3 regions of the Streptomyces sp. NPDC045899 genome follow, and region 3 is predicted to be linked to each of the others. Evidence: riboswitches for the same ligand, from Rfam matches in the RefSeq annotation. Region 3 holds a riboswitch; each other region holds the start of a gene.
What was found. A riboswitch is a leader RNA that binds a small molecule or an ion and turns the genes downstream of it on or off. The one in region 3 is predicted to bind cobalamin.
Positions count from the first base shown of each region.

Region 1: linked by a shared signal. The riboswitch ahead of AC07FT_RS17485 (energy-coupling factor ABC transporter permease) and the one ahead of AC07FT_RS29465 (cobalamin biosynthesis protein) in region 3 are both predicted to bind cobalamin.
Region 2: linked by a shared signal. The riboswitch ahead of cobN (cobaltochelatase subunit CobN) and the one ahead of AC07FT_RS29465 (cobalamin biosynthesis protein) in region 3 are both predicted to bind cobalamin.

Region 1 is NZ_JBWKKP010000010.1:219,491-225,060, forward strand. Features, by position in the region: gene cbiQ (cobalt ECF transporter T component CbiQ) at 1-650, opposite strand, end outside; gene AC07FT_RS17480 (energy-coupling factor ABC transporter substrate-binding protein) at 657-1,025, opposite strand; gene AC07FT_RS17485 (energy-coupling factor ABC transporter permease) at 1,022-1,726, opposite strand; cobalamin riboswitch at 1,757-1,938, opposite strand; gene AC07FT_RS17490 (response regulator) at 2,071-2,703, opposite strand; gene AC07FT_RS17495 (sensor histidine kinase) at 2,661-3,983, opposite strand; gene AC07FT_RS17500 (ABC transporter ATP-binding protein) at 4,197-5,000, shown strand; gene AC07FT_RS17505 (ABC transporter permease) at 4,994-5,570, shown strand, end outside.
Region 2 is NZ_JBWKKP010000005.1:384,859-390,428, reverse strand. Features, by position in the region: gene cobN (cobaltochelatase subunit CobN) at 1-2,854, opposite strand, end outside; cobalamin riboswitch at 2,887-3,036, opposite strand; gene cobG (precorrin-3B synthase) at 3,083-4,528, shown strand; gene AC07FT_RS10650 (precorrin-8X methylmutase) at 4,525-5,166, shown strand; gene AC07FT_RS10645 (precorrin-2 C(20)-methyltransferase) at 5,163-5,570, shown strand, end outside.
Region 3 is NZ_JBWKKP010000025.1:91,987-97,556, reverse strand. Features, by position in the region: gene AC07FT_RS29475 (inorganic phosphate transporter) at 1-1,122, shown strand, start outside; gene AC07FT_RS29470 (hypothetical protein) at 1,136-1,402, shown strand; cobalamin riboswitch at 1,610-1,761, shown strand; gene AC07FT_RS29465 (cobalamin biosynthesis protein) at 1,918-2,916, shown strand; gene AC07FT_RS29460 (cobyric acid synthase) at 2,913-4,445, shown strand; gene AC07FT_RS29455 (putative cobaltochelatase) at 4,492-5,570, shown strand, end outside.

The DNA of each region.
Region 1 (5,570 bases), on a different contig from region 3:
GGCACCAGGACCCGCAGGGTGCCGTCGTAACCGCGCCCGGCCAGCCCGTTCTGGAGCCGCGCCGCCCGGTCGAAGGCCCGGACGAACGCCGTGGCGCCGAGCCCGGCGAGCGAGCGCCAGGCGGCGGCCCGGGTGGTGTGTCCCAGCCGGGCCGCCTGCGCCTGCCGCACGCTGCGCACGGAGTCCAGCAGCAGGAAGCTCATCCGGTACGTCACGAGGGCGACGTCCACCACCGGCGCGGGCACTCCGGCCCGCACCAGCCGCGGCAGCAGATCGGACATCGGGGTGGTGAACGCGAACAGCAGCACCCCGAGGGACGCGGCGGAGGTGCGCAGCAGCAGCTCTCCCGCGCGTTCCGGGCCCCCGTCGGCGAGGCCCACGAAGCCGTCGCCGCCGACCCGCACCAGCAGGGTGGCCGCCCCGGTCACACAGAAGCCCAGCGGAACGCGGTAGGCGCGCCACAGCCGCCGCCCCGGCACACCCGCCGGGCCGAGCAGTACGGTCAGCGCCGTCACCATCACCAGGGCCGCGCCGGGCCAGGGCGGCAACGAGATCGCGAGTACGGTCAGGCCGAGTCCGAGCACGGCCTTGTCCACGGGATGACGGCGGCGCCAGCGACTGCTGTGCGCCGCCTCGTCGATCGGCAGCACGGGGGCTCAGACGCTCTCGTCGTCCGGCTCCCGGGCGGCCACGGACGCGCTCTCGGCCTCCTGCCGCTCCTGGGCGCGCTGCTCGCCCTGGCGCCGTCCCCGGCGCAGACCGAAGTAGTAGGCGAGGACGCCGGCGCCCAGGGCCGCCTGAAGGGCGAACAGGGCCGACTCGATCTCCCCCGACGGCGGTTCGTAGAGCGGTGAGAACCACGGCTCGTAGTCGGGCTTCAGCTCGGTGATCGCGGTCTCCGCCTCGGCGTCGGAGCCTGTGAAGGGCTCCTCCTTGTGGTCGCCGAGCCCCAGGGCCAGTGGCACGATCGCGAGCGCCGCCACCGCGAGCAGCAGCAGGGCGTTGATCTTCGTGTTACGGCTCATCGGGCCACCGCCTCGGTCGTCTCGGTCCGCTTCCGCTCATCGGCCGGGAACACGCCCAGCCGGGTCAGCTCACCCTTGCTGGACTGCGCGAGCAGGCGCATCACGAGCACCGTGAGGAATCCCTCACTGACCGCGAGCGGGATCTGGGTGACGGCGAAGATGGAGCCGAACTTGCCGAGCGCGCCCAGGAACCCGCTGCTCGGGTCCGGGAAGGCGAGGGCGAGCTGCACGCTGGTGACGCAGTAGGTGGACAGATCGGCCACGAACGCGGCGAAGAACACGGTGACCATCAGCGGTACCCCGGCCCGCCGCAGCAGCCGGTACACCGCGTAACCGGCCCACGGCCCGACGATCGCCATCGAGAAGACGTTGGCGCCGAGCGTGGTCAGCCCGCCGTGCGCGAGCAGCAGCGCCTGGAAGAGCAGGGTGATCGTGCCCAGTACCGCCATGATCGGCGGGCGGAACAGGATGGCACCCAGCCCGGTGCCGGTCGGATGGGAACAGCTCCCGGTCACCGAGGGCAGTTTGAGGGCCGACAGAACGAAGGTGAAGGCTCCGGAGGCGCCGAGGAGCAGGGTGCTCTCCGGATGCTCCTTGACCTCACGGGTGAGTGACCGTACTCCGTGGACGACGAAAGGCGCGGACGCGACGCCCCAGGCGATCGCGTGCGCCGGAGGCAGGAAACCCTCGGCTATGTGCATGGTTCAGCAGACCCTCTCCAGCACCTCGTGGATGGACGACGCGCCTCGGCCGGTCTCCTGGCTTACGGGTACCACCGCCCGTGCTCCGCCTTCCCGGGTCCGAGGACCCAGTGGCTGCCCGCGAGGGCCGGAGCCGGACTTCCCGATCACAGTGGCGAGGGCCGCACCGGCATCACACCGATTTCCCGTTCACCAAGGCGTGGTGACAGTAATGCCCGGATCGGGGTGGTGACAAGCGCGCTCGGGGGCGCGCGGTCGCACGCCGGTCGCGCGGTACGGCCGGGTTCGGGTGGGTTCGGAACCACCCGCTCCGCTCGTCCTCACGCCCGTGGGGCGGCTCGTCCTCAGGCCCGTAGATACGCCAGCACGGCGAGCACCCGGCGGTGGGTGTCCTCGCCCGGCGGGAGGTCCAGTTTGGTGAGGATGCCGCTGATGTGCTTGCCCACGGCCGCGTCGGACACCACCAGCGCACGGGCGATCGCGGCGTTGGACCGGCCTTCCGCGATCAGGGCGAGGACCTCCCGTTCGCGCGGGGTGAGCCGCTCCAGCGGATCGCGGCGCCGGCGCAGCAGTTGGCGCACCACCTCGGGGTCGACCACGGTGCCGCCGTCGGCGACCGCGCCCAGGGCGTCCATGAACTCCTCGACCTGCCCCACCCGGTCCTTCAGCAGATAGCCGACGCCGGTGCCGTCACCGGAGTCCAGCAGGTCCGAGGCATACGCCCGCTGCACGTACTGACTGAGCACCAGGACGGGCAGGGCGGGCCGCCGCTCACGCAGCCGCACCGCCGCGTGCAGTCCCTCGTCCTGGAACCCCGGCGGCATCCGGACATCGGTCACCACGATGTCCGGCGCGTGCTCCTCGACGGCGGCCACCAGCGCCGGGGCGTCACCGACGGCCGCGACCACCGTATGTCCGCACCGGCCGAGCAGCTCTACGAGCCCTTCCCGCAGCAGCACACCGTCCTCGGCGAGCACGACGCGCAGAGGCCGGCCGGAGGATCGCTGTCGGTCGGTTCGCAAGGAAACTCCACACACACCAGGGTCGGCCCGCCCGGCGGGCTGGACAGGGAGAGTCTGCCATCGAGCACCGACACCCGGTCCGCGAGTCCGGTCAGCCCGCTGCCCGCACCCGGGTCGGCGCCACCCCCGCCGTCGTCGCGCACCCGCAGGACCAGCCGTCCGTCCCGGTGCCCGCCGCTCACCTCCGCCCGGCTCGCCCCGCTGTGCCTGGCCGTGTTGACGAGGGCCTCGCGGACCACGAAGTACGCGGCCGCCTCCACCGCCCGCGGCAGCCGTCCCGGCAGGTCCAGGTCCACGTCCACCGGGACCGGGGAGCGGTCCGCGGCATCGGCCACCGCCGCCCCGAGGCCGAAGTCCGTGAGGACCTGGGGATGGATGCCGTGGATGAGCTCGCGCAGCTCCGCCAGTGCCGCTCCCGCCTCCTGATGGGCCTTGGCGAGCCGGTCGGCGAGGGGGCCCGGCGGGGTGTCGAGGCGGGCCAGACCGAGCGTCATCGTCAGCGCCACCAGCCGCTGCTGCGCACCGTCGTGCAGATCACGCTCGATACGGCGCCGTTCGGCCTCGAACGCGTTCACCAACCGGACACGGGAGCGGGCCAGTTCGACGACCCGCGCGCCGAGGGCCGCCTCACGCGGGGCGACCAGGAGCCGCGCCAGCGCGGCCCTGGCACCGGCCGCGGCCCCCAGGACATAGCCGCCCAGGGCCAGGAGGACCAGACCGAGCAGGGCGACCGCGCACGCGGTCGGCCAGGCGGTGACGGTCCACAGCTTCACCACCTTGGCCTCCTGGCCGCCCCCGACCGTGGCCATCAGCAGCGGTGTCGCCACCACGGACAGCGGGAGCAGCAGCGCGCCCATGACCACGAGGGCGTCGACCGGCCACAGCAGGACGGCCAACAGCAGCACGTAGCCGAGCTCCCGCCGGGTGGCCTGCTCCCGCAGACGGGTCGTCAGCCAGGACCGCAGACCGTGCGCATCGGGGACGAGGTGCGGGTCGGGGGCCGGCTCCCGGTCGATCAGCCGCAGCCGGTACCGCTCCACCCGGCCCACCGGGAGTCCGGCGAGGGCGGCGAGGACCAGCAGCGGCAGCCCCACGAGCACGAGCGCGAGCACACTGCCCAGCGCCACCAGTGCCGTGACGCCCACGAGCGTGACGGCACCGGTCACCGCGCCGGTGAGCAGATAACCGGCCGCGCGCCACGGCCATGAGGACAGCAGGAAGCCCCGTGCGGACATGGCCCGCCACACGTTCCGGGGGGCCACGGAGGTCACCGGGTGCATGGGCGTCACCGTAGAAGGCCCGCTCGGGCCACCGCCATCGCCCCAGGGGGAGTGCGGAGGGTAGGGCAGGCCCTACCCCCGCTCTCGATCCCGCCGTACTGCGGTGGACGGCCCCCGCGCGGTTTCGTTGGACCGCCGATGGAACCAGGGACAGGGAGGCGGCACCCGATGACGCTGTGGGGCACGGGCCGGCGCGGACGGCAGACGGACGGGCGGGCACGGACGGACGGACAGGAACGGGCCGACGCCGTCCGGCTGCGTTCGGTCAGCAGACACCACCGGTCGGGCCCGGAGGAGGTGCGGGCGCTCGACCAGGTCTCCATCACCTTCCCCCGCGGCACCTTCACCGCCGTCATGGGCCCCTCCGGCTCGGGCAAGTCGACACTGTTGCAGTGCGCCGCCGGGCTGGACCGCCCCACCTCGGGCACGGTCACCGTATGCGGGACGGAGCTGACGGGGCTCGGCGAGACCCGGCTGACCCTGCTGCGCCGCGCGCATATCGGGTTCGTCTTCCAGGCGTTCAACCTGCTGCCGTCGCTGACCGCGGAGCAGAACGTGGGACTGCCGCTGCGGCTCGCCGGGCGCCGCCCCTCCCCGGCCCGGGTGCGCGAGGCGCTCCGTCAGGTCGGTCTCGCGGACCGGGCGCGGCACCGTCCGGCGGAGCTCTCCGGCGGGCAGCAGCAACGGGTCGCCCTGGCCCGCGCCCTGATCACCCGCCCCGATGTGCTCTTCGGCGACGAGCCCACCGGTGCGCTGGACTCGCGGACCGGCCGTGAGGTGCTCGGTCTGCTGCGCGCCACGGTCGACGGGGACGGCCGGACGGTCGTCATGGTCACGCACGACCCGGTCGCCGCCGCGTTCGCCGACCGGGTGGTGTTCCTGGCCGACGGACGGGTGAGCGGTGAACTGGCCGGGGCACGGGCCGAGGACATCGCCGCCCGGATGACCCGTCTGGAGGCCGCCCCGTGCTGAGTGTCGCCTTCCACACCGTGCGCACCCGCTGGACCACCTTCGCCGGCAGTTTCGTCGCACTCGCCCTGGGGGTCGCGCTGGTCGCCGTGATGGGCCTGGCCCTCGCCTCGTCGCTGGACCCGCCCGACCGCGGACCCGAGCGGTTCGCGGGCGCGCCGGTCGTGGTGCGGGGCGCGGACACCCTCCGCGTCCCCACGGCCGCCGGGCAGCGGGTCCATCCGCTCACGCAGCCGCGCCCCGTGCCCGTGGCCACTGTGGCGGAACTGCGCGGGCTGGGCACCGTCGTCGAGGACCGGTCGTTCGGGGTGCGGGCCCGGGGCGCGCCCGGTGACCTGGTGGGCCACCCCTGGTCCACGGCCCCGTTCGGCCGGTACGCGATCGAGGCGGGGCGTGCGCCCCGCACCGGCGACGAGGTCGTCGTCAGCGGCGGGTGGGCCCGGCCCGGTGAGCGCGTGCGCACCGACCGCGGCACCGTCCGCGTCGTCGGCACCGTCACCGGTGGCGGGTTCGAACACGCCGTCTTCTTCACCGACCGGCGCGCCGCCGCGCTGTCCCCGCGCAGTGTGCAGC
Region 2 (5,570 bases), on a different contig from region 3:
GCGCGCGTACGTAGTTGTCCTCGTCGGCCTCGTCGAGGGAGGCGGCCAGCCGTACGGCGTCGTCCAGCAGTCCGACGACATGCGGGAAGGCGTCCCGGAAGAAACCGCTGATGCGCAGGGTGACATCGATGCGCGGACGGCCGAGCTGGGCGGGTTCGACGGGCTCGAGCCCGGTCACCCGGCGCGAGGCGTCGTCCCACACCGGCCGGATGCCCAGCAGCGCCAGCGCCTCGGCCACGTCGTCGCCGGAGGTGCGCATCGCGCTGGTGCCCCACAGCGAGAGACCGACGGAGGTCGGCCACTGGCCGTCGTTGTCGGCGCGGTAGCGCTCCAGGAGCGAGTCGGCGAGCGCCTGGCCGGTCTCCCAGGCCAGCCGGCTGGGCACGGCCTTGGGGTCGACGGAGTAGAAGTTGCGGCCGGTCGGCAGCACGTTGACCAGACCGCGCAGCGGGGAGCCGGAGGGGCCCGCCGGGACGAAACCGCCGCCGAGCGCGTGCACGGCGTGGTCGATCTCGTCGGTGGTGGCGGCCAGGCGCGGCACCACCTCGCGGGCGGCGAAGTCGAGGATGGCGGTGACCGCGGCGCGCTGCTCGTCCGGCAGGACGAGGACGGCTTTCTCGACCGCGTCGGGGGCCCAGTCCGCGTCCTCCATCGCCTGGACCAGCGCGCGGGCGCGCTCCTCGGCGTCATCGGCGCCGGTGCGGGTGGCGGCCGACTCGTCCAGTCCGAGTGCCTCGCGCAGACCGGGCAGCGCGGTGGTGCCGCCCCAGATCTGGCGGGCGCGCAGGATCGCGAGCACCAGGTTGACGCGCCCGGGGCCGCCGGGGGCGGCACCGAGGACGTGCAGACCGTCGCGGATCTGGGCGTCCTTGACCTCGCACAGCCAGCCGTCGACGTGGAGCAGGAAGTCGTCGAAGCCGTCGTCGTCGGGACGGTCCTCTAGGCCGAGGTCGTGGTCCAGCCTGGCGGCCTGGATCAGGGTCCAGATCTGGGCGCGGATGGCGGGCAGCTTCGCCGGGTCCATCGAGGAGATGGCGGCGTACTCGTCGAGCAGCTGCTCCAGCCGCGCGATGTCGCCGTAGGAGTCGGCGCGGGCCATCGGCGGCACCAGGTGGTCGATCAGGGTGGCGTGCACGCGGCGCTTGGCCTGGGTGCCCTCGCCCGGGTCGTTGACCAGGAACGGGTAGATCAGCGGCAGATCGCCGAGCGCGGCGTCGGGGCCGCAGGCGGCGGACAGTCCGGCGTTCTTGCCGGGCAGCCACTCCAGGTTTCCGTGCTTGCCCAGGTGGACCATGGCGTCGGCACCGAAGCCGCCGTCCGCCTGCGGGGTGGCCATCCAGCGGTAGGCGGCCAGGTAGTGGTGGGAGGGCGGCAGATCGGGATCGTGGTAGATGGCGATGGGGTTCTCGCCGAAGCCGCGCGGCGGCTGGATGACCACCAGCAGATTGCCGTGGCGCAGCGCGGCCAGGACGATGTCGCCGTCCGGGTTGCGGCTGGTGTCGACGAACATCCCGCCGGGCGGCGGGCCCCAGTGCTCCTCGACCGCGTCGCGCAACTGCGCGGGCAGGGTGGCGTACCAGCGGCGGTAGTCGGCGGCGGGGACGCGGACCGGGTTGGCGGCGAGCTGCTCCTCGGTGAGCCACTCCTGGTCGTGGCCGCCGGCGTCGATGAGGGCGCGGATCAGTTCGTCGCCGTCGCCGGAGACCAGGCCCGGAAGGGCGTCCGGCCCGTCCTCGGGGCCGAGGTCGTAGCCCTCGGCCCGCAGGCGGCGCAGCAGGGCGACGGCGCTGGCGGGGGTGTCGAGGCCGACGGCGTTGCCGATGCGGGAGTGCTTGGTCGGGTAGGCGGAGAGGACCAGTGCAAGACGCTTGTCGGCCGCGGGTATGTGGCGCAGCCGGGCGTGCCGTACCGCGATCCCGGCGACCCGGGCGGCGCGCTCGGGGTCGGCGACGTAGACGGGCAGTCCGTCCTCGTCGACCTCCTTGAAGGAGAACGGCACGGTGATGAGGCGGCCGTCGAACTCGGGGACGGCGACCTGGGTCGCGGCGTCCAGCGGGGAGAGCCCCTCGTCGTTCTCCTCCCAGGCGGTGCGCGAGCCGGTCAGGCACAGCGCCTGGAGCACGGGGACGTCGAGCCGGGCGAGCGCGCCCGCGTCCCACGACTCGTCGTCGCCGCCCGCGGAGGCGTCGGCGGGCCGGGTGCCACCGGCGGCGAGCACGGTGGTGACGACCGCGTCGGCCGCGCCGAGGGCCTCGATCAGCTCGGGCTCGGGCGCCCGCAGCGAGGCGACGAACAGCGGGAGCGGACGGCCCCCGGCGTCCTCCACGGCCCGGCACAGGGCCTCGACGAAGGCCGTGTTGCCGCTCATGTGGTGGGCTCGGTAGTAGAGCACCGCGACGGTGGGGCCGGTGGTGGTGCGCGCGGTGCGCTCCAGCGGGCCCCAGGTGGGGGCGGGGGCGGGCGGTTCGAAGCCGTGGCCGGTGAGCAGCACGGTGTCGGAGAGGAAGCGGGCCAGCTGCTCCAGGTTTCCGGGGCCGCCGTGGGCGAGGTAGGCGTGGGCCTCGGCGGCGATGCCGACCGGGACCGTGGACGCCTCCATGAGCTGGGCGTCCGGGGCCTGTTCACCGGTGAGGACCACCACGGGGCGGTCACCCGCGAGCAGGGTGTCCAGGCCCTCCTGCCAGGCGCGGATCCCGCCGAGCAGCCGTACGACGACGAGGTCGGCGCCCTCGAGCAGGCCGGGCAGGTCGTCGAGTGCGAGCCGGGCCGGGTTGGCCAGGCGGTACGGCACCGGGCCCGTGGCGGCACGGGCGCTGAGCAGGTCGGTGTCGGACGTCGACAGCAGCAGGATCATGACTGGGCGCCTTCCTCGGGGTCCGCGCCCCGGGCGGGTTGAAGACGGCGGGAGTTCCTGGCTCGCGCGGCTGCTGCCGTGCTCACAGTGGCGGGACCGCGCCGGAATCTCACCGGCTTCCTCCCCTGACGCCGTCAGTTGCGTCCGGCGGGTCAGGACGACCCGCCGCTCAGCATAGTAAGCGTTGCTGACCTGCCACGGGACGGTGAGGGCCGGGCGATCGTCGGTATGCTCGCCGCCATGCCCCTCCCCCCGACAACCGTCCCACCTGGGGATCAAACGCCCGCCACCGGTGTCCGGGCCCGCTCCGCCACGGACCGGACGGTCTCCGCGGACCGTGGCGGGCGTGATGACGCATGCCCCGGCGCACTGCGGCTCCACCCGGCGCACGACGGCGCACTGGCCCGTGTCCGGCTGCCCGGCGGCCTGTTGACAGGACGTCAGGCGCGGACGCTGGCGGCGGTGGCGGAGGAGCTGGGCGACGGCCGGCTCGACCTCACCTCCCGGGGAAACGTCCAGCTGCGGGGGCTTGCCGAAGGGTGCGGGGCACCCCTGGCGGAGCGGTTGCGGTCGGCGGGGCTGCTGCCGTCGGACGCGCACGACCGGGTGCGCAACATCGTGGCGTCACCGCTGAGCGGCCTGGACGGCGCCGGGCACACCGACACCTCGGTGTGGGCGCGGGAGTTGGACACACTGCTGTGCACGGCGGGGTCCGGCGAGTTGAGGGCTTTGTCGGGGTTGTCGGGTCGGTTCCTGTTCGCGCTGGACGACGGACGGGGTGATGTCGCCGCCCTGGGCGCCGATGTGACATTGATCGCAACGCCGGGCGGCGGAGCCGTCCTGGGGGTGGGTGCCGCCGGATCCGGGGGGCTGCGCATCGCGGCGGAGGACGCCCCGCGGGCCGCCGCGCTGGCGGCCGTGGAATTCCTGACGAGAGCGGAGGAAAGCGGCATCCGGGCCTGGCGGGCGCGGGAGCTCCCCGCACAACACGCCGTGACGGCCGCCGGGTTGGCGGCGCGACTCGCCGGGGCGGGCATCGGACAGGAACCGGACACCGGCGCCTGCGGTGCCGGACTGGACACGGCGCCCGGCCCATGGACGGAACCCTGCCTTCCCTCCCCCGGTCCGGTGCCCGGCCCGCACGGCCGCCACGCGGTGTCCGTGGCCGTACCGCTCGGCCGGATGAGCGCCGCCCAGTGGCGGCTGCTCGCCGCGCTCGCCTCCCGGGACGGGGCCGATGAGCTGCGTGTGACACCCTGGCGCGGCGTGGTGATCCCCGGATTCACCCCGGGGGCCGCCCGCTCCGCGGCGGACGAACTGGCCGGAGCCGGGCTGGTGACCGATCCCGGCTCACCGTGGCTCGGTGTCGGGGCCTGCACCGGGCTGCCCGGCTGCGCGAAGTCGCTGACCGATGTGCGCGCCGACGCCGGGCGGACGGTGGCGCGGACCACCGCGGGCGGCGAACGGCGTACCGTGCCGCTGCCGGTGTACTTCTCCGGCTGTGAGCGGCGCTGCGGTCATCCCGGCGGCCGCTGGGTGGACGCGCTGGCGACCGGCACGGGCTACCGGATCACCGTACGGGGCACATCCGGGACGCCCGGTGACCCGGACGGCACGGACGTGACAGCAGAGCAGGTGGCCGACGCCGTGGCGGCGGCCCGCGGAACGAGATGATCGAGGGCACAGTGTTCGACTACGAGAAGGACGGGGCGGCCATCTACCGCGCGTCCTTTGCCACCATCCGCGCCGAGGCGGATCTCGGCGGTCTCCCCGCCGATGTGAGCCAGGTCGCGGTGCGGATGATCCACGCCTGCGGCATGGTCGACCTGGTCCAGGACCTCGGGTACTCGCCCGAGGTGGTCTCCCGCGCCCGTGCCGCGCTGCGTTCCGGCGCGCCCATCCTGTGCGACGCGCAGATGGTCGCCAGCGGTGTCACCCGCAAGCGGCTGCCCGCCGACAACGACGTGGTGTGCACCCTGTCCGATCCCGGGGTGCCGGAGCTGGCCCGCCGGATGGGCACCACGCGCAGCGCCGCCGCGCTGGAGCTGTGGCGGGACCGGCTGGAGGGTTCGGTGGTGGCTGTCGGCAACGCCCCCACCGCGCTCTTCCGGCTGCTGGAGATGATCGAGGAGGGCGCGCCGCGCCCGGCCGCCGTCATCGGTGTGCCGGTCGGCTTCATCGGCGCGGCCGAGTCCAAGGAGGCGCTGGCCGGACATCCGGCGGCGCTTGACCATCTGGTGGTGCGCGGCCGACGCGGTGGCAGCGCCATGGCCGCGGCCGCGGTCAACGCGATAGCGAGCGAGGCAGAGTGAGCGAGCAGCAGCAGGGCCGGCTCTACGGTGTGGGGCTCGGCCCCGGCGACCCGTCCCTGATGACGGTACGGGCCGTGGAGGTCATCGCCGAGGCCGATGTCATCGCCTACCACAGCGCGCGGCACGGCCGGAGCATCGCGCGTTCCATCGCCGATCGGTATCTGCGGCCCGACCACATCGAGGAGCGGCTGGTCTACCCGGTCACCACGGAGACCACCGACCACCCCGGCGGCTACCGCGGGGCGATGGAGGAGTTCTACGCCGAGGCGTCCGCGCGGCTCGCGGCCCATCTGGACGCCGGGCGCACGGTCGCGGTGCTCGCGGAGGGCGATCCGCTCTTCTACGGCTCCTATATGCACATGCACAAGCGGCTGGCCGACCGCTACCCCACCGAGGTGATCCCC
Region 3 (5,570 bases):
GTGGAGGTCGCCAAGACCATCTCCGGGGGCATCCTCGACGAGGACTCCGGCATCCGGCCCGAAGTGATCTTCGCGGGTCTGGTCGGAGCCATCCTCTGGAACCTGGTGACCTGGCTCGCCGGGCTGCCGTCCAGCTCCTCGCACGCCCTCTTCGGCGGCCTGATCGGCGCCACCGTGGCCTCGGTCGGCATCGACGGGGTCAACGGGGACGCGATCGTCATGAAGGTCCTCATCCCGGCCGTCGCCGCTCCGCTGGTGGCGGGTATCGCCACGATCGTCGCGACCCGGCTCACCTACCGGCTCGGACGTGGCCGCGCCGCCGAGGACACCGCCAAGGGCTACCGCGCCGGGCAGATCGCCTCGGCCGCCCTGGTCTCCCTCGCCCACGGCACCAACGACGCGCAGAAGACGATGGGTGTGATCACCCTGGCGCTGGTGACCGGCGGTGTGATCGCGCCGGACTCCGACCCGCCGATGTGGGTCATCGTCTCGGCCGGTCTGGCCATCGCCCTGGGCACCTACCTGGGCGGCTGGCGGATCATCCGCACCATGGGCAAGGGCATCACCGACATCCAGCCGCCGCAGGGCTTCGCCGCCCAGACCGGCGCGGCGACCGTCATCCTCGCCTCCTCGCACATCGGCTTCGCGCTCTCCACCACCCAGGTCTGCTCCGGTGCCGTCATGGGCGCGGGCGTCGGCCGCAAGGGCGGTGTGGTGCGCTGGTCGACCGCGGGCCGGATGGTCGCGGCCTGGGTGCTGACGCTGCCCGCCGCGGGTCTGATCGCAGCCGGGTCGGCGCTCCTGGCCGACCAGGGCGACTGGGGCATCACGGCGGTGGCCGTGCTCGCCATCACGGGCTGCCTGGTCATCTGGGCGCTCTCCCGGCGCAAGCCGGTGGACGCCTCCAACGTCAACGAGGTCGAGCAGGGCGCCACCGCCGAGCCGGTGGGTGTCATCACCGCCGCCCTCCAGTCGGTGGCCCCGCCGCCGGTGGGCTCCGCCGCCACCGCCGACAGCACCGCCTCCTCGGACACCGTCTCCGACACCACCACCGACCAGCCGAAGGCCGTCGCGGCGGCCGGCTCGGCCGCCCCCGCGGCGTCGAGCAGCACCAGCAGCTAAAGGGAGCCATGGAATGAGCATCGACTGGGCGGCACTCGGCCAGGTCTTCGGCGTCAGCCTCGCGGTGACGGTCGGAGTGGTGGGCGTCTTCACCCTCGGCATCATCGGCACCTCCCGCAAGGCGCTCAGCCCCGAGGGAGCGGCCGTGGCCACCGCCACCGCCGGCGGCGTCCCGGCGCAGGGGGGCGGCGCGTCCTCTCTCGCCCGCTCCGGCGCGTACGCCTGCTTCGCGCTGTGCGCCGCGGTGGTGGTGTACGGCATCTATCTGATCGTCGCCTGAGGACGCTCCGGCGCCTCCCGCGACATCTGAAGAGCACCACGGCCGCCGGGCCGGAGACGCTGACCAGCCTCTCCCGCCCGGCGGCCGTCGCTCGTGCTCCGCGCGGGGCCCATGTGGGCCTCGGCACACTCGTGCGTCGCAGGTCATGGGCGAGTTGACGGCCCTTCGCGGCCCATGGTGGACTTCCGGAGCCAAACGGCGGCAGCAGAGGAAGCCGGTGCGAATCCGGCGCGGTCCCGCCACTGTCACCGGGGAGCGCTCTCCCATCGCCTGCACGGGGTCACGGCTCGTCCGTACGGCTGGTCCGTACACGGAGCTGGAAGACCGGGAGAGCCGCGGATCCGGGAGCCAGGAGACTCTCCCCGCCGGTCACGTCGAACCAGGGCGCGGACCCTGAGTGAGGACATACCGCCATGCCCGGCACCGCCACGCCGCCGTCCCCGCCGCTCCGCGGCCCCCTGGACGCGGACACCCCGCGCACCCCCTTCTTCCGAGGCACGACGGCGGGCTGAGGGATGCGTGCCGATCACGCCTCGTTCGCGTGCGGTGCCGCTCTCGGCTTCCTCGGTGACCTCGCCACGGGCGACCCCCGCCGCGGCCACCCGGTGGCCGCGTTCGGGCGGGCCGCCCTGGCCGCCGAGCGCCGGCTGTGGCGCGACCACCGCGGTTACGGGGCCCTGCACACCGTGCTGTGCGCGGGCGGCGCGGCCGCCGGTGCCGCGCTGCTGACGCGTGCCGGACGGGCGGTGGCCGGGCGCCACCGCGCCGACATCGCCCTGACCGCCGCCGCCACCTGGGCCGTGCTGGGCGGTACGACGCTGGGGCGCGAGGCCCGCGCCGTCGGCGGCGCGCTGGCCGCCGGGGACGTCGAGGCCGCCCGGGAGCGGCTGCCGCACCTGTGCGGACGCGATCCGCAGGCACTGGACGCGCAGGCGATCGCCCGCGCGGTGGTGGAGTCGGTCGCGGAGAACACCTCCGACGCCGTGGTGGGCGCCCTGGTGTGGGGGGCGGTGGCCGGAGTGCCCGGGCTCGTCGCCTTCCGGGCCGTGAACACCCTGGACGCCATGGTGGGCCACAAGTCCCCGCGCTACCGCCGGTTCGGCTGGGCCGCGGCCCGGCTGGACGATGTCGCGGGCTGGCCGGGCGCACGGCTGACAGCGGTTCTGGCGACGGTCGCGGGCCCCGATCCGCGCGGTGCCCGGCGGGCCTGGCGGCGGGACGGTGGGCGCCACCCCAGCCCCAACGCGGGCCCGGTGGAGGCGTCGTTCGCGGGCGCCCTCGGGGTGCGCCTCGGCGGCACCCTCGCGTACGCCGGCCGGATCGAGCACCGGCCGGTGCTGGGTGACGGACGGGCGGTGCGCACCGCCGACATCGACCGCGCGGTGCGGCTGTCGCGGCGGGTGGGGGCGCTGGCCCTGCTGACGTCGGTGACGGCACGGCTGGTGGTGGGCAGGGTTCTGTCCGACAGGGGCGGGGTCCCGGGCGGACCGGGCGAGCGGAGAGGGAAACGATGAGCGGAACAGGGGGCGGGCTGCTCGTCGCCGGGACGACCTCGGACGCGGGCAAGAGCGTGGTCACGGCGGGCATCTGCCGCTGGCTGACGCGCAAGGGCGTCCGGGTGGCACCGTTCAAGGCGCAGAACATGTCGCTCAACTCCTTCGTCACCCGGGACGGTGCGGAGATCGGACGGGCGCAGGCCATGCAGGCGGCCGCCGCGCGCGTGGAGCCCAGCGCGCTGATGAACCCGGTGCTGCTGAAGCCGGGCAGCGACCGCAGCAGCCAGGTGGTGCTGCTGGGCAGGCCGGTGGGCGAGATGAGCGCCCGCGGCTACCACGCGGAGCGGCGCGAAGGGCTGCTGGAGACGGTCACCGCGTGTCTGGAGGAGCTGCGGAGCACCCATGACGCGGTGATCTGCGAGGGCGCGGGCAGCCCCGCCGAGATCAATCTGCGCCGTACCGACATCGTGAACCTGGGGCTGGCGCGGGCCGCCGGGATCCCGGCGGTGGTGGTCGGGGACATCGACCGCGGCGGGGTGTTCGCGTCCTTCTTCGGGACCACCGCGCTGCTGTCCCCGGAGGACCAGCGCCATATCGCCGGTTATGTGGTCAACAAGTTCCGCGGCGATGTGACCCTGCTGGAGCCCGGTCTGGAGATGCTGCGCGGGCTCACCGGGCGGCCGACGCTCGGCGTGCTGCCGTTCGCCCACGGTCTGGGCATCGACGAGGAGGACGGGCTGCGGGTGTCGCTGCGCGGCGCGGTGCGCGAGAGCGTGGTCGCGCCGCCGCACGGCGCGGACGTGCTCCGGGTCGCGGTGGCCGCCGTACCCCTGATGTCCAACTTCACCGATGTGGACGCGCTGGCCGCCGAACCGGGTGTGGTGGTGCGTTTCGTGGACCGCCCCGAGGAACTGGCCGACGCCGACCTGGTGGTGGTGCCGGGCACCCGCGGCACGGTCCGGGCGCTGGCGTGGCTGCGTGAGCGCGGGCTCGCGGACGCCCTCGTGCGGCGGGCCGCCGAGGGGCGGCCGGTGCTGGGCATCTGCGGTGGCTTCCAGGTGCTGGGGCGGCGTATCGAGGACGAGGTCGAGTCACGGGCCGGGACGGTGGAGGGCCTCGGACTGCTGCCGGTGCGGGTGCGGTTCGCGGTGGAGAAGACCCTCGCCCGGCCGGTGGGCGAGGCCCTGGGCGAGCGGGTGGAGGGCTACGAGATCCACCACGGGGTCGCCGAGCTCCTCGACGGCGGCGACGAACCCTTCCTCGACGGCTGCCGCGCGGGCTCGGTGTGGGGCACCCACTGGCACGGCTCGCTGGAGAGCGACGGCTTCCGGCGGGCCTTTTTGCGGCGGGTGGCCGCCGCGGCGGGCCGGGCGTTCGTCCCCGCGCCCGACACCCGGTTCGGGGAGCTGCGCGAGGAGCAGCTCGACCGCCTGGGCGACCTGATCGAGGAGCACGCCGACACGGACGCGCTGCTGCGGCTGATCGAGGACGGCCTGCCGGACGGGCTGCCCTTCGTACCGCCCGGGGCGCCAGGAGGAGCGAAGTGAGCATCCCGGACCGCGACCGCGTCACCACCGCTGGAGGTACCGCCGAATGACCACCGCCACCTATCCGTTCACCGCGGTCGTCGGGATGGCCGACATGCGGCTCGCCCTGTTGCTCAACGCGGTCTCCCCGGCTGTCGGCGGCGTCCTGGTGCGCGGGGAGAAGGGCACCGCGAAGTCCACGGCCGTCCGTGCCCTGGCCGCGCTGCTGCCGCCGGTCGGGGTGGTCCCCGGCTGCCGGTTCTCCTGCGATCCGGCGGCGCCCGACCCTCAGTGCCCGGACGGGCCGCATGAGCCCGGCACCGGCACCGCGCGGCCCGCGCGGATGGTCGAACTGCCCGTCGGCGCCTCCGAGGACCGGCTGGTCGGCGCGCTGGACATCGAGCGGGCGCTGGCGGACGGGGTCAAGGCGTTCGAGCCGGGGCTGCTGGCCGACGCGCACCGCGGGGTGCTCTACGTCGACGAGGTCAACCTGCTGCACGACCACTTGATCGACCTGCTGCTGGACGCGGCGGCCATGGGCGCCTCCTACGTGGAGCGCGAGGGCGTCTCGGTCCGGCACGCGGCGCGCTTCCTCCTGGTGGGCACCATGAACCCCGAGGAGGGCGAACTGCGGCCGCAGTTGCTGGACCGCTTCGGGCTGACGGTCGAGGTCACCGCGTCACGCGACACCGAGGAGCGGGTCGAGGTGGTGCGGCGTCGGCTGGCGTACGACGAGGACCCGGCCGGGTTCGCGGGGCGCTGGGCGGAGGACGAGGGCAGTCTGCGCGAGCGCATCGCCGCGGCGCGCGCCCTGCTGCCGAAGGTGGTCCTGGGCGACCGGGCGCTGCGCCAGATCGCGGCGGTCTGCGCCGCGTTCGAGGTGGACGGGATGCGCGCGGACATCGTGACCGCGCGGACGGCCACGGCGCTGGCCGCCTGGGCGGGCCGGACGGATGTGCGCACCGAGGACGTGCGCCAGGCGGCGCTGCTGTCGCTCCCCCACCGGCGGCGCCGGGCGCCGTTCGACGCGCCGGGACTGGACGAGGACAAACTCGACGAGGTGCTGCGGCGGTTCGAGGACGAGGAGCCGGAGCCGCCGGAGCCGGACGGGGGTCCCGGCTCCGAGGAGGGCGGCACCGACGGCGA